DNA from 2 places in the Devosia chinhatensis genome. Region 2 is predicted to be linked to the other one. Evidence: predicted binding sites of a transcription regulator. Region 2 holds the regulator's gene; the other holds the start of a gene.
The links. The regulator PhoB, encoded in region 2, activates phosphate uptake and scavenging genes when phosphate is short. The targets are predictions, from matches to a motif close to TGTCATNNANCTGTCAT.
Positions count from the first base shown of each region.

Region 1: a site for PhoB is predicted at 5,683-5,699, ahead of VE26_RS08895 (PhoX family protein). Genes of this name have one in related genera too.

Region 1 is NZ_JZEY01000054.1:1,823,554-1,831,541, forward strand. It holds gene VE26_RS17120 (flagellar hook-basal body complex protein) at 1-1,453, opposite strand, end outside; gene VE26_RS08885 (hypothetical protein) at 1,721-2,587, shown strand; gene VE26_RS08890 (homoserine O-succinyltransferase) at 2,663-3,574, shown strand; gene VE26_RS08895 (PhoX family protein) at 3,619-5,601, opposite strand; gene VE26_RS08900 (YcjX family GTP-binding protein) at 5,741-7,213, shown strand; gene VE26_RS08905 (YcjF family protein) at 7,210-7,988, shown strand, end outside.
Region 2 is NZ_JZEY01000054.1:2,031,403-2,039,390, reverse strand. It holds gene chrA (chromate efflux transporter) at 1-683, shown strand, start outside; gene VE26_RS09825 (alpha/beta fold hydrolase) at 740-1,603, opposite strand; gene phoB (phosphate regulon transcriptional regulator PhoB) at 1,714-2,415, opposite strand; gene phoU (phosphate signaling complex protein PhoU) at 2,602-3,312, opposite strand; gene pstB (phosphate ABC transporter ATP-binding protein PstB) at 3,333-4,106, opposite strand; gene pstA (phosphate ABC transporter permease PstA) at 4,181-5,536, opposite strand; gene pstC (phosphate ABC transporter permease subunit PstC) at 5,533-6,912, opposite strand; gene VE26_RS09795 (PstS family phosphate ABC transporter substrate-binding protein) at 6,998-7,988, opposite strand, start outside.

The DNA of each region.
Region 1 (7,988 bases), 210 kb from region 2:
CGGTCGGCGTTACGGTGCCATCGGTATCGAAGACATAGGTGCGGGTGATGTTGCCAACCGTCACGCTCATGGTCTGTCCGTTGGAAACGACCAGGTCTGCCGGCATGTTGGCCGCAGTCATCGCGCTTCCCACCACATGCACGTGCGGGCCGGCGCCAATACCCAGCATGTTGCCGGTCGTGGCCCCACCGACGGCGCGATATGTAGCAAATTGCAGGGCAGCGGTACTGGTGGCCCCACCGCTGATCTCCACCTTCCCATTGCGCATCTTGGCGGTCATGGTCGGATCGATGCCCTGGAGGGCGGTCTGCAGGCTTGCCAGGGTGGCATCGATATCGCCAGTGGCGTCTATGGTGATTTCACCGGCGCTGGCCGTGTTGTAGGCCGGATGAACGCCGAGACCATGGGTAATGGCTAGGTCACCTGTGGCAGGATCATAGGTCGTTGTGGAGCCGGCGAAGGCTGCCTGAGTAGCAGCCTGCAGCCCGGCACTATCGGCGGTCTGCGCACCGAAATTGACCGTGACGCCGCCCACATCGAACGTGCCTATGGCATGCAGGGCCGCCAGATCGTCCTGCGAGATGCGCAGGTTCGTCGTGCCGGCAGTGATACCGTCGCCAGCCGTGGCGCTGACGGCGCTGACCATGGGGTCGACACCGCCACCCGTATTGAAGCGGAAATTGTAGGTCGTGCCACCCACGGACATGCGCATCACGTCACGGTCGTTGATGACCGTGGAAGCAGCGGCATTGCCGAGATATTCGCCACCGGTCGCACGGGCCGGAATCATCGAGGCAAAACTGTTCAGCGCCCCACCGCTGGTATGCGGAATGACCGGCGCGCCTTGCACGTTGGAATAGGTCCAGGGCTTGAGCAGCTCGCTGTTTGGCGTGGTCGCATTGTAGGCTGCCGGCTTGGGCATCTGCGGCAGGTTGGCCTGGTAATTGACCGTGCGCGTCACATTGGCGGGCAGGAAGGCGTTGGAGAGCCGGATCACCTCCGGAACGGAACCCGAGATATTGCCGGTCGCCGGGTCAATCGGCAGCCCCTTGAGATAATAGCCGGCACCGTTGACCAGCAGACCGTCCTTGTCGATTTCGAAATCGCCGCGGCGGGTAAAGTAGTTCGAACCGGCGAAGACCGAATTACCGTCAGACTGCCCGACCTTGGGCTCCACCACGAAGAAGCCGTTGGTATTGAGCGCAATGAACGTCTCGTTCGAACTGGTCTGGATATCGCCCTGAAGGTTATTGGTCGCTCGGGATTGCGCCAGGACGGCGCCTGGCACCTGGGCTTTCAGCGGCGCATCGGGGATCAGATCGACAAAACTCGTCTCCATGCGCTTGTAGCCGATGGTCTGAGAATTGGCGATATTGCCCGAAATGTTCTCCAGCGAATGCGCCTGCGCCCGCAGGCCGGTCACCGCGCTGGAAAGAGCCCCATAGATACCCATCTGTCACTCCGTAAACCCGATCGCGCCCCTGGACGCTTTTCCCACCCAGCAATGCAAGGGAAATGCCAAAGTGCTCGGCCCTTGATTCATTGAGGGTTTTTCGTCTGAACGCGGCAGAATACGGCGATAAGGCGGCAGAAGAATCCGGGTGGGCGGCAGAATTTGCCGTGCGCTTGTGATGCAGGGCTCGTTGGGTTATTGCCTTCGCCAAACGGGGCGCCCTGCCCCGGCTGCAATTTGGGCGGCCAGCCCTGCGGAGCGGTGCATATGCTGTTTTCCAGCGTCGATGAATTTGTCAAAGCCCCACGCCGCGCGGTCACCGTCTTTGGCATGGCCGGTGTCGGCAAGACCCGCCTGTCCAACATGCTGCGCGAAAATCACTGGTTTCACTACTCGGCCGACTACCGCATCGGCACGCGCTACATGGGCGAGTTCATTGTCGACAATTTCAAGCACGAGGCGATGAAGGTGCCGTTCCTTGCGCAGCTGCTGCGCACGGACTCAATCTATATCTCATCCAATATCACCTTCGATAACCTCGACCCGCTCTCGACCTATCTGGGCACGCCCGGCGATCCCAATCGCGGCGGCCTGCCGCTTGCGGAATACCAGCGTCGTCAGGAGCAGCACCGGGTGGCCGAAATCGCCGCCCTGGGCGACCTTCCCTATTTCATCGACCGCGCCAAGACACTCTATGGCTATGACGATTTCATCGCCGATACCGGCGGCTCGCTGATCGAGGTGATCGATCCCACCGATCCGCAGGATGCGGTGGTCAAAACGCTGACCGATCACACGGCCCTCATCTATATCCGCGGCACCGAGGATAATGCCGTCGATCTGGTCAAGCGGTTCAGAAAGTCGCCAAAACCGATGTATTACCGCCCCGAATTTCTTGTGCAGAAATGGGCCGAGTACAAACTGATCCATGGCATCCACGACGACGATGACGTGGACCCTGCCGGCTTCGGCGCCTGGGGCTTCGAAGCCCTCCTGCGCGACCGCCTGCCTCGCTATCAGGCGCTGGCCGACAATTTCGGCTATGTGGTGGAAGCCTCCGATCTTGCCATCGTCCGCGATGGCGACGAATTCGTCGATCTGGTTGCCGCCGCCATCGAGAAGCGAATGCGCTAGCGCGTTCTACGGGAACACCCGGAGTACGCGCCACGCTTGAATCGCTTTCTCATTGCACCCAGCTAAGAGGCTGTCATGCCTATCCGAATTCCCGATAACCTGCCCGCCAGAAAAACCCTTGAAGCCGAGGGCGTCTATGTCATGGATTCCAGCCGCGCCGCGCGGCAGGACATCCGCCCGCTCGAGTTTGGCCTGCTCAACCTGATGCCGAACAAGGAGCGCACCGAGACACAGTTCACTCGCCTGATCGGCGCCACCCCGCTGCAGATCAATCTCAGCCTCGTGCGCATCACCGAACACCAGTCCAAGCACACGTCCGAGGAATACCTCACCTCCTTCTACCAGACCTGGGAAGAGGTGAAGGAGCGCAAGTTCGACGGCTTCATCGTCACCGGCGCCCCCATCGCCAATATCCCCTTCGAGGATGTGCGCTATTGGCCCGAAATGCTCGAAATCATGGAGTGGACGCGCACCAATGTGCACCACACCATGTTCATCTGCTGGGGGGCACAGGCCGCGTTGCACCATTTCCACGGCGCGCGCCGCTACCGCATGGACAACAAGGCTTTCGGCGTCTTCCGGCACCAGATCGTCAAGCCCGGCTCGCCCTGGCTGCGCGGCCTGTCCGACAGCCCGATGATCCCGGTCTCGCGCTACAATGACATCGACCGCGCCAGCATCGGCGACGATCTCGACGTGCTGATCGACAATGCCGATCTCGGGCTCTGCATGCTCGAACGCAAGGATGGACGCGCGGTCTATTTCCTCAATCACCTGGAATATGACAACCGCTCGCTGGCCGACGAATATGAGCGCGACATCGCCGCTGGCCTCGACACGCCGCCGCCCGCCAATCTCTTCCCCGATGGCGACACCAGCCAGGAGCCGGAAAACCGCTGGCGCAGCCACGCCCATCTGCTGTTCCAGAACTGGATCAACGAGATCTACCAGACCACGCCCTATAGACTGGACGAGATCGGAAACTAAAAAAGGGGCCCTGCTGGGCCCCTTCCTATTGGCATTCCACCGGATCAGACGGCGATCTTGCCGCCACCCTGCTTGGTGACGACGACTACCGACGGGCGGGTCGGCATGGCATCGTCGAAATCAGGCCAGCGGGTGGAGAGGTCCTCGTAGTAGGACGGACGGCCGAAGCCTTCCCAGTCGTCGCCGCCATCGGCCGGGTGCTGCACGGCGAGGAACAGCGTTTCGCCATCCTCAGTAAAGACCGGGCCGCACATTTCAGCGCCCACCGGCACGCGGAAGAAGAGCTTGGACGTCGCGCGGGCATCGCCCTCGGTATCCACGGCCCAAAGGCCATCGGTACGACCCGTGCCGGACGGGCTGTTGCCATCGGTGGACACCCACAGGCGCCCATCGCTGTCCACGGCGCAATTGTCCGGCATGCCGAACCAGCCATTGGCGGTGGTGTCGGTCGAGAAGGTGGCGCCGACTTCAGCGATGGACGGGTCACCGCATTTAAGCAGGATTTCCCAGCTGCCGGTCTCGGCAGCGAAGTCGCCATCCGCCTCGGCGATTTCGATGATATGACCGAAGGCATTCTTGGCCGTCGGGTTGGCGGCATCGACCTGGTCCGCCTCGCGGCGGGTATTGTTGGTCAGCATGACATAGACCTTGCCATTGCTGGCATTGGGTTCGATGTCCTCGGGGCGATCCATCTTGGTGGCGCCGAGCAGGTCGGCGGCGCGGCGCGTTTCAATGACGACGTCGGCCTGGCTGGCAAAGCCGTTATCTTCCGTCAGCGGACCCTGGCCGTGAACCAGCGGCATCCACTCCATGGAGCCGTCTTCTGCGAAGCGGGCGACATAGAGCGTGCCCTCGTCCAGCAGGTCCATATTGGCCGCACGATCATCGGGATTGTAGGTGCCCGACGTCACGAACTTATAAACATAGTCGAAGCGCTCGTCGTCGCCGAGATAGAAGACGACGCGGCCATCCTTGCTGACGATGGATTCCGCGCCTTCATGCTTGAAGCGGCCCAGCGCCGTGCGCTTCTTGGGCACCGAGTTCGGGTCCATCGGGTCGACTTCGACGATATAGCCGAAGCGGTTGGGCTCGTTGGGCTCCTTGGAGACGTCGAAGCGATCGTAATGCGCGGCCCATTCATAGGAGCCTTCCGGAATGCCCAGGCGGTCATAGTTGGCAGCCTCGGGATGATCGGACGGCAACTCGCCGCCGAAATAGCCGTGGATGTTTTCCTCGGCCATGATGTAGGTGCCCCAGGGCGTGACGCCGCCGGCGCAATTGTTGATCGTGCCGAATACCTTGGTTCCGGTCGCATCGGCATTGGTCTTGAGCCGGTCATGGCCGGCGGCCGGGCCGGTCAGCTGCATCTCGGTTTCCGCGGTGATGCGGCGATTGTACTGGCCGTCCTTGACCACCTGCCACTTGCCGTCGACCTTCTCGATCTCAACGATCGTGCCGCCATGGGCCATCAGCTCGATATCGACCTGCTCCTTGGTGAGCGCATTCATGGTGATCTCGCCTTCGGCAAGGGTCACCAGGCCCGGAAACATCAGGTGCGGATTGGTATATTCGTGGTTGACCACGAGCAGGCCGTGTTCGTCCGAGCCATCGAGCGGGATATAGCCGACATAGTCGTTATTGTAGCCGAACTGGCGCGCCTGGGCGGCCGCGCTCTGGTTGGCCGGGTCGAATTCGGGCGCATCGGGGAAGAGGCCATCGCCCCAGCGCAGCAGCACATCGGCGTCATAGCCTTCGGCGACGTGATGGGTTTCATCCACGCCGGCTTCGACTTCATTGAAGGAGAAAGCCGAATTGCCGGCAGCCTTGGCGTCGCCTGCGGTCAGGATCGCCAGCGGGCTGACCGTGGCGGCGATGGCCGAAACGGCCAGCGAGCCCTTGAGAAAACCGCGGCGGGAAAAGCGGGCGCTGATCAGCTCGCCCATCGTGGGATTGCCGGACGTATTCCGCGGCGCCGCATCGGCAGCCTCCAGCTGGGACGTCTTGAAGATCGGGGTTTGGTCGTTCATCGGGTGCTCCTCACAGCAACCGCCTGTCGGGGCGGACCGGGAGGGCTTAAGCGCTGCGCCTGACGTCCCGGTAACAACGCAATGACAATTGGATGACGGCGCGCCGCTCTTGCATTGCCGGGACGAGCCCCTACCTTGCATGAACAAGAGGGATTCCGCCTTGCCGCAGCCGCCGACCACACTGACCGACGAACTGGGCATAGCCCTCTCCAATCTGGCCGATAGCGCGACGGGCGTCTTCACGCCCACCCTTCGCCTCGGCGTCACCGGCCTCAGCCGCGCCGGCAAGACCATTTTCATCACTGCCCTCGTGCATAACCTGCTGACCCAGGGGCGACTGCCCGGCTTTGCCCCGCTGGCCGATGGCCGCTTCATCGGCGCCAAGCTGGCCGAATATCCCGACGCCACCATTCCCCGCTTTGCCTATGAGCAGCATCTGGCGGCGCTGACGGCCAATCCCCCATTCTGGCCGGAAAGCACGCGGCGGATTTCCCAGCTGCGCATTGTCATCAAATATCAGTCGGCCAAATGGTGGTCCGGCATGCGCGGCCCCGCCACGCTCAATCTCGATATCGTCGATTATCCCGGCGAATGGCTGCTCGACCTGCCTTTGCTGGGCCTGTCCTTTGCCGAATGGAGCGCCCAGGCGCTGGATCGGGCCCGCCAACCGGGCCATGAAGCCGAGGCCACCGAATTCCTCCGCGAGCTCGACAGCACCGATATCTCCAGGGACGCCAACGATATCGATGCGGAACGCCTCGCTTCTGCCTTCACCACCTATCTGCGCCGCTCGCGCGAACATGGCGCGCTCTCGACCCTCCCGCCCGGTCGCTTCCTGCTGCCCGGCGATCTCGAAGGTTCTCCCGCGCTGACCTTTGCGCCCCTGCCCCGGCCCGTTGGCACACACCGCAATTCCAGCCTCTATGCCATGCTGGAAAACCGCTATGAATCCTACAAGGACCGCATCGTCCGCCCCTTCTTCCGCGATCATTTCGCCCGTCTCGACCGCCAGATCGTGCTGGTCGATACGCTACGCGCCCTCAATGCCGGCCCGGCCGCCGTCAACGACCTCGAAGTCGCCCTCACCGAGGTTCTCGCCTGCTTCCGCCAGGGCGAGTCCAACCTGCTGCTGCGCCCCTTCAATCGCCGCGTCGATCGCATTCTCTTTGCCGCGACCAAGGCCGACCATGTCCATCACACCAGTCACGACCGGCTCGAAGCCATCCTCAATCGCCTGGTCGGCATGGCGCGAAACCGCGCGCGTTTCGCAGGCGCCGAAACCCGCTCCATCGCCATGGCCGGCATTCGCTCCACCAGCGAGGGCACGATCCGCGAGAATGGCGAAACCCTGCCCACGCTGATCGGCACCCCGCTCAATGGCGAAGTGCTGGACGGCACCAGCTATGATGGCAAAACCGAAATTGCTCTATTTCCCGGTGACCTGCCGGAGCGTCCGGATTCATTGTTCGAGAACGGCAATCCGGTCGGGCTGAATTTCCTGCGCTTCGCCCCGCCCCAGCGGCTCGAGCGCAATGCCGATGGCGAACCCGTCCTGCCCCATATCCGCCTCGACCGGGCGCTCGACTACCTCATTGGAGACTGGATGGCATGAAGCGCCCCGTCGCCCACACGATCACCCGCCCCGAGGATGCTGCCGGTGCCAGCCGCGCCCCGCGCGCCTTCACGCCCGACCGCGCCGAAATCGTCGAGGTGGCCTTCGATCCCGCGCCGGATCCCGAGCTGATCACGCCCCCGCCTCGCCGCATGGGCTGGATCGGGCGCGTCGCCTGGACCACGGGCGGCATTCTCGTTTCCGCCGGCCTCGGCCTTGCCGCCGACCGGCTGATCCGCGACCTTTTCGCCAGCAACCAATATCTCGGCTATGTCGGGCTCGGCCTGCTGGGCGCATTCCTCGTCGCCATCGCGGCCCTGGTGCTGCGCGAAGTCCTCGCTCTGCGCCGTCTCCGCGTGCTCGACGCGCTCAAGGCCGACGCCACCCGCGCCGCCGCCGACAACGACCGAAAGCGCGCAGGGGTAGTCATCGACCACCTCGAGGGCGTCTATGCCGCCCGTCCCGATCTCGCCCGCGCCCGCGAAACCGTAATAACCAATCTTCCCAATCTCTTCGACGGCCAAGAAGTCATTACCCTGGCCGAACGCAGCCTCATGGCCCCGCTCGATGCGCGCGCCAAGGCGCTGACCGCCGCCTCCGCGCGGCGCGTGGCCTTGGTCACCGCCGTTTCGCCCCGTGCGCTGATCGACATCGCCTTCGTCATCTATGAAAGCATCCGCCTCGCCGGTGCCATCGCCGCGCTCTATGGCGCGCGCCCCGGCTTTTTCGGCTTCTGGCGGCTGGCAGGCTCCGTGCTTGCCCACCTCGCCGTCAC
Region 2 (7,988 bases):
TGATCTTCTGGCTGGCCCCTGTGGCCCTGCTGTTCGCGCTGTTCGGACCGGCCAATGTCTTCGCGCAGATTGCCGGATTTTTCAGCGTCATGGCCGTGGTGACATTCGGAGGCGCCTATGCCGTGCTGGCCTATGTCGCCCAGGAAGCAGTGCAGAATTTCGGCTGGCTGGCGCCGGGTGAGATGCTCGACGGGCTGGGCATGGCCGAGACCACGCCGGGTCCCTTGATCATGGTCACCCAATTCGTCGGCTTCATGGGCGCCTTTCGCGATGCGAACGGGCTCTCGCCCCTGGTGGCGGGCACATTGGGCGGGCTTTTGACCACCTGGGTCACGTTCATGCCCTGTTTCCTGTGGATTTTCCTCGGCGCGCCCTTCATCGAGCGGCTGCGCGACAATCAGGTATTGTCGGCGGCTTTGACGGCCATCACCGCAGCCGTGGTTGGCGTCATCCTCAATCTTGCCGTCTGGTTCGGCCTGCATGTGATCTTTGCTGAGGTCCGCACGATTGGCGGCTTCGGGCTCGATCTCGACGTGCCGGTCTTCACGTCGATCAATCCGGCAGCGGCGGCCTTGGCGCTCGCCGCGATTGTCGCTGTCTTTCGCTTCAAGCTCGGCCCGGTCAAAGTGCTGGCCGGCTGCGCTATCGCCGGCCTCGCCTTGCACGTTGCGGGCCTGGCCTAAACGCGGTTCAGCATATCTCGGCCTTGGATGGCGGAACCCGGTGAATTCCCTGCGTTCTAGGCTCTTTGCACGGTCGGAGCGCTGCGAATGAAACCGAGGATCGCCTGGGAGAGCGTGGGGATTTCGGCGGGGGTGATTTCGTGCCCGACCTTTTCGAGCACGGTCAGTCTTGCGTTGGGGATCAGCTCGTGAGTCTTTTTCGCTGCGGCGACCGAGATGAGCGGATCGCCCGCGCCATGGATGACCAAGGTCGGCCGGGTGATGTCGGCGGCGTGGAGGCCCGGGTCGATCTTGCCTTCCAGCATGGCGTGATTGAAGGCGCTCTGGATGGCGGATGTATGGTCCAGCTCGCGGCCGATGCGCTCAAGCGCCGCATGCCGGTCAAAGGGGCGATCGGGGGCGGCACTCAGCTCGGCAATGCGCAGCAGGAATTGGGTGACATCTTCGCGACGGCTCCAGTCGAGCGTGGCCATGCCGGAGAAATGCTCCATGATCTCAGGCGGCATGCCCTCGCCATCATAGGCGCTGTTCAGCGGCTCGCCGGCAAAGACGGTGAGGGTCGCGACGCGGCCGGGATGCTGGAGGGTGACGATCTGCGCCACCAGACCGCCCAAAGACATGCCCACGAGATGGACGGACGAGACCGCATAGGCGTCGAGAATGGCGATGACGTCCTCGACCAGGTCGGGGAGGTCGTAGGGTGGGGTTCCCGGAGGGAAAAGGGTGGAGCGGCCCGTGTCGCGGTGGTCGAAGACGATAACCTGGTAGCCGGCACCGGCCAGCGCGTCGATCAGGGCGATTGGCCACCAGGCCGAGGAGGCGGTGGCGCCCATGGCCAAGAGGATAGTGCCGCGCAGCGGCTGACCCCATGCCTGCGTGTAGAGCTGCGCATTCGGTCTTTGGACGTATTTTTCGATCATTGCCGGGAGCGCTCCAAGGAAAGACGAACAGGGTGCCGGAGGCACGGGCTCAAGTCATTACGGTTTGGCGCAACTTTGGGGCAGTTCGGCGGCAAGTGGTCCCAGACGATCTAGGCTGTCTGGGCGAAGCGTTCGTCGAAGGCGTAGCCGGCACCGCGGACGGTTCGGATCGGGTCGACCTCCTTGCCGCGATTGATCGCGCGGCGGAGGCGGCCGATATGCACGTCGACAGTGCGCTCGTCGACATAGACGTCATTGCCCCAGACGCCATCGAGCAATTGCTCGCGCGAATAGACGCGGCCGGGATGGCGCATGAGATATTCGAGCAGACGGTATTCGGTGGGGCCGAGATGGACGTCGCGGCTGGCGCGGCGCACGCGGTGAGTGGTGCGGTCGAGTTCGAGATCGCCGACCTTGAGGGCGGCGGTGACGAGGTTGGGGTTGGCGCGGCGCAGGAGGGACTGGATGCGCGCCAGCAGCTCGGGGACGGAGAAGGGCTTGACCATGTAGTCGTCGGCGCCGGTGGTGAGGCCGCGCACGCGCTCTTCTTCCTCGCCACGAGCGGTCAGCATGATGATCGGCACGTGGCTGGTTTCCTCGCGGGCGCGCAGGCGGCGGCAGAGCTCGATGCCGGAAATTTCGGGCAGCATCCAGTCGAGCAGGATCAGGTCGGGGAGTTTTTCGGCAATGGCATGGGTGGCTTCGTCGCCGGTTTCGGCGGTAACGACGCGAAAGCCCTCCGCTTCGAGATTGTAGCGGAGAAGGAGGGCGATGTCGGCTTCGTCTTCGACGATGAGGATGGTCGCGGGCATATGGGCGTGCTCCGTCGGTCGGCGCCGTAGGCGTGCCGTGTATGTGGTTATTTCCCGCCATTCGAGCCTTGTTCCCTCAATTCTTTCCACTGGAGAGAATTGCCTTGCGGGACGTTCCAAGCTCTTATGGCCTTAGCGGCCTGAAAGGCTCCACTGGAGCCTTTCGTCTGCTGCGCGGACCGCCCGCTAAGCCTTGATCTGCGTGCGGCGCAATTGCTGTTCCTCGCTGGTCAGCTGCTTGCCCGTGGCCAGGTAATAGGCGCGTTCGGCGATGTTGGTCGCGTGGTCGCCGATGCGCTCGAGATTCTTGGCGCAGAAGAGCAGATGGGTGCAGGTGGTGATGTTGCGCGGATCTTCGAGCATGTAGGTGAGCAGCTCGCGGAAGAGAGAGGTGTGCATGGCATCGACCTCGTCATCGCGGTTGCACACGTCGACGGAGGCGGCCGCCTCGCGGTTGCCATAGGCGTCGAGGCTGTCCTTGACCTGCCGCAGCACCAGGGCGGTCATGTTCTTGACGCCATTATAGAAGGTGGGCTGCAGGCTGATGCCTTCGAGCTTGAGCGAGCGCCGGGCCAGCTGCTTGGCCATGTCGCCGATGCGCTCGAGGTCATTGGCCACGTGGATGGCGGTGATGATCGACCGCAGGTCGGACGCCATGGGCTGGCGGCGGGCGATCATGGAGACGGCCATCTCGTCGATCCGGCGCTGCATGTCGTCGATGCGCTGATCGGCAATGATGGTGACATCGGCCAGCTCGCGATCGAGCTTGAGCAAGGCGCGGGTGCCGTTCTCGATGGCGACCTCGACCTGGCCGCCCATTTCGGCAATGGCCTGGGCGAGGGCGAGCAGCTCTTCATTGTAGGACGTGACGATGTGTTCGGCGCCGGTATTTGGCATGTTCTGATCCTCTCCCGCGCTTAGCCGATGCGGCCCATGATGTAGTCCTGGGTCTGTTTGTTCACCGGGTTGGTGAAGATTTCCTCGGTGTCGCCTTTTTCGATGAGGTTGCCGAGGTGGAAGAAGGCGGTCTTCTGGCTGACGCGGGCGGCCTGCTGCATTGAGTGGGTGACGATGACGATGGTGTAATTGGTGCGCAGCTCGTCGATCAGCTCTTCAATAATGGCGGTGGCGATGGGGTCGAGCGCCGAGCAGGGCTCGTCCATGAGAATGACTTCGGGGCCGACTGCGATGGCGCGGGCAATGCAAAGACGCTGCTGCTGGCCGCCGGAAAGGCCGGTGCCGGGTTCGGTCAGGCGATCCTTGACCTCTTCGAAGAGGCCGGCCTTGCGCAGCGAGGACACGACGATCTCGTCGAGATCGGTCTTGTTTCTGGCCAGACCGTGGATGCGCGGGCCATAGGCGACGTTGTCGTAGATGGACTTGGGGAAGGGGTTTGGTTTCTGGAACACCATGCCGACGCGGGCGCGCAGTTCGACCACGTCGAGATCGTTGGCGTAGATATCCTGGCCGTCGAGCTCGATCTTGCCGCCGACCTTGGCGCCCTCGATCGTGTCGTTCATGCGGTTGATGCAGCGCAGGAAGGTCGACTTGCCGCAGCCCGAGGGTCCGATAAAGGCGGTGACGGCGCGGTCGGGAATGTCGATCGAGATGCCATGCAGGGCCTGCTTGGCGCCGTAGTGCACGGTGACGTCGCGGGCGGTGAGGCGGATATTGGGCTCGATCATGTCCATGGGGTCCAGATTGGCGCTCAGGGTCTTCTTGGGGGCTTTAACCTTGCCGGCAAGCATATCCATTGTGGTTCTCCTTAAGCGCGCTTTTCAAGGCGGGATCGCAGGAAGATTGCGATGGCGTTGAGAGTGATCATGAAAGCCAGCAGCACCATGATGGCGGCGGAAGTGCGCGGCTCGAAGAAATTGCGGTTCTCATTGCCCTGCCAGAGGAAGATCTGGACGGGCAGGGCGGTGGCCTGATCAAGGGGCGTGCCCGGTACGGAGGCGACGAAGGCATTCATGCCGATGAGCAGCAGCGGGGCGGTTTCCCCCATGGCCTGTGCCACGCCGATGATGGTGGCGGTGAGGATGGACGGGAAGGTCACGGGCAGGACGTGGTGGAACACCATCTGCGTCTTGCTTGCACCCATGCCCAGAGCGGCCTGACGGAGGGCCGGGGACACGCCCTTGAGTGCGGCGCGGGTGGCGATGATGATGGTGGGCAGGGTCATCAGCGTCAGCACGAGGCCGCCGGCCAGGGGAGCCGAAAGCGGCAGGCGGAACCAGTTGATGAAGACCGCGGCGCCCAGAAGGCCAAAGACGATGGAGGGCACGGCGGCGAGGTTGTTGATATTGACCTCGATGAGATCGGTCAGCCGCGACTTGGGCGCGAATTCCTCGAGATAGATGGCGCTGCCCACCCCGAGCGGCACGGCCAGCACGATGACGATCAGCATCATCCAGAACGTGCCCATGAGCGCGCCGAGCAGGCCAGCGGAGGCGGGCGCGGAGCGGCTGTCGACATTGGTGAAGAGCGACCAGGCAAAGCCCTGGGTGATGGTGCCGTTTTCCTCGAAAATGTCGATGAGCGCACGGGCGGGGGCCGAGAGCTGCTGCTGGGCGTCGCCGAGGTCGCGGTTGATGTTGCCCTTGGCCCAGTTGTCGGTGTTTGCCGAGCCGAGCACGTCGATGGTCACGGTCTGCCCAAGCAGGCCGGGGTTTTCTACAAAGGCCTGGCGCACGCGGTGGCGGGCATCGCTTTCGGGGATGGTGAGCAGCTGGCGGCTGTCGATCTCGAAGCCTTCGGGCGCAGCCCGGCGCAGGGCCGCCTCGATGACAGTGTTCCAGTTGAGCATGGCCACCTGGCGCTCCCAGGCGAGACGCTGCGAGCGGTAGTCCGCATCGGACTGTCCGGCGGCGCGGACAGGCGCGGGATCGACATTGAGGACCTCGGGATCGAAGGTCACTTCAAGGCGCAGATTGGCCTGGGTGAAGGCCGGAATACCCTTGCGCAGCACATCGGTGAACAGCAGGGCGACAAAGCCCAGCGCCAGGCAGATGGCGACGATGCCGAACAGTCGGAACAGGCGTTCGCCCAGATGGCGGCGGGCGAGGCCGGCGCGCACCAGTTTGCGCCGTTCGGCGGCGGAAGCGAGCGTGGTGTCGGTCATTCGTACTGCTCCCGGAAGCGGCGGACGATGTAGAGGGCGACGATGTTGAGGCATAGCGTCATGATGAAGAGCGTGAGGCCCAGCGCGAAGGCGACCAGCGATTGCGGGCCGGTGAAATCGGTATCGCCGGTGAGCTGGTTGACGATGGAGACGGTAATCGTCGAGACCGGCTCGAGCGGATTGCCGCGCAGGATCGGGGCGTTGCCGGCGGCCAACACCACGATCATGGTTTCGCCGATGGCGCGGCTGACGGCGAGGAGGAAGGCGCCGACAATGCCGGGCAAGGCGGCAGGCAGCAGCACATTGCGGATGGTTTCGGACTGGGTCGCGCCCAAGCCATAAGCGCCATCGCGCAGGGTGCGCGGCACCTGGTTGAGAATGTCGTCGGAAAGCGAGGAGATGAACGGGATGATCATCACGCCCATGACGAGGCCCGCTGTCAGGGCCGAGGTCGCGCTGATGGAGAGGCCAACCGCATTGCCGAAGTCGCGCAGGAAGGGGCCGACGGTGACCAGGGCGAAGAAGCCATAGACGATGGTGGGAATGCCGGCGAGGATCTCGATGATCGGCTTGACGATCTTGCGCACATTGGCGTGGGCATATTGATTGAGATAGATGGCCGCCATCAGCCCCACCGGCACGGCCACGAGCATGGCGATGGCCGAGATCATCAGGGTGCCGGTGAGCAGCGGAAGAAGGCCATACTGACCGGCATCGCCGGTGCCGGTGGAGCTGAACCGGGGCGCCCAGACGGTGCCGAAGAAGAAGTCGAGCGGGTTGATATAGGTAAAGAAGCGGAAAGCTTCGGTGACCAGCGAGGCAACGATACCCACGGTGGTGAAAATGGCGACGGCCGAACAGGCGATCAGCAGCACAGAAATGGCGCGCTCGACCTCGTTACGGGCCCGAAGGCGGGGGCTGATGCGACGGCGGGCCAGGGTCAGGCCCAGAACGCCGAGGCCGGCAGCCGCAGCCAGCATGATGAGGAAGGAGAGAAGCTGGAAGCGGGCGAGGTTTTCGCCGGCGGCCTGCTCGAAGGGCTGAACTTCACCGGTCACGCCAAAGCCGGAGGCCAGATCGCGGATGCGCTGCAATTGCGCGTTGAGACCGAGCTGGTCGAGGCCCGTCAGCACTTCGGTGGGAAGCAGGGATACGGTGTACCAATGGGTGACGCCGGGCGAAAAGAACGCCCAGATGGCGAGAAAGAGAACAACAGGCACGAGGGTCCAGAGGGCCACCAGGGTGCCGTGATACTGGCCGCGCGAATGGACGCGCACGCCGTTTGCCGTCGAGAGCGCCCGGCTCTTGGACCAGCCCAGCTGATAGGCCAGGCCGAGAAGGACGATAAGCAGACCGGCGACGATGAAGGTGTTCACTTGTCAGACGTCCTCGATGGAGTGCCGCGCGAATATGCAGGCCGCGGACCCTGACAAGGCAGAGCCCGCGACCGGCAGATCTGGGTTACTGGCCGGCCTGGAAGGCGGCGAGAACTTCAGCGGTCTTTTCGGCCGGCTGGGGGATCAGGCCGGCGGATTCCAGAATGCCGCCCATGCCGGAAACGCCTTCGGACAGGAAGTATTCGGTGAACTCGGCGAGGCCCGGAATGGTGCCGATGTGCTGGCCCTTGACGTAGAAGAAGAGCGGGCGGGACACGGGGTACTCACCGGCAGCAACGGTTTCCAGCGACGGCTCGACGCCATCGACGGTGGCAACCTTGAGGGTGTCGCGGTTCTGGTCGTAGAAGGACAGGCCGAAGACGCCGACAGTGTTGGGATCGGCAGTCAGGCGGGCGAGGGTCTCGGTGTAGTCACCGGCGATCTCGACCACGACGTCCTGGCGGAACGTGGTTTCGACGGCTTCGATTTCCTCGTCGGAGAGGCCTTCGGGCAGCTCGGCTGCTTCGGCGCCGGGGGTCACGACGCGCTCCTGGAAGACTTCACGGGTGCCGTGATTGGAGCCCGGAATGGCCAGCGCGATCGGCTGCTCGGGGAGCGAGGGGTCGATCTGGTTCCAGGTGGTGTAGGGATTGTCGACGAGCTCGCCATCGACCGGCACCTTGGCAGCAATGGCCTTGAAGACCTGAACCGGGGTCAGGGCGAAATCGGGGCCGTTGGACGAGGAGGCGAAGACGATGCCGTCAAAGCCGAACTGGACCTCACGGATATCGGTGACGCCGGCGGCGGTGCAGGCTTCGCGTTCGCTGTCGCGCATGGCGCGGGAGGCATTGGCGATGTCGATGGTGTTTTCGCCAACGCCTTCACAGAACTGGCGGAAGCCGCCGCCCGTGCCGCCCGAACCGACGACCGGAGTATTGAACTCAGGGAACGTGGCGCCGAATTCTTCGGCGACGATCGAGGCAAAGGGCAGGACCGTGGACGAGCCGGCGATCTGGATGGTGTCGCGCGACTGAGCGAAAGCCGGAGCAGCGCCGAAGGCGGCGAGCGCGAGGACA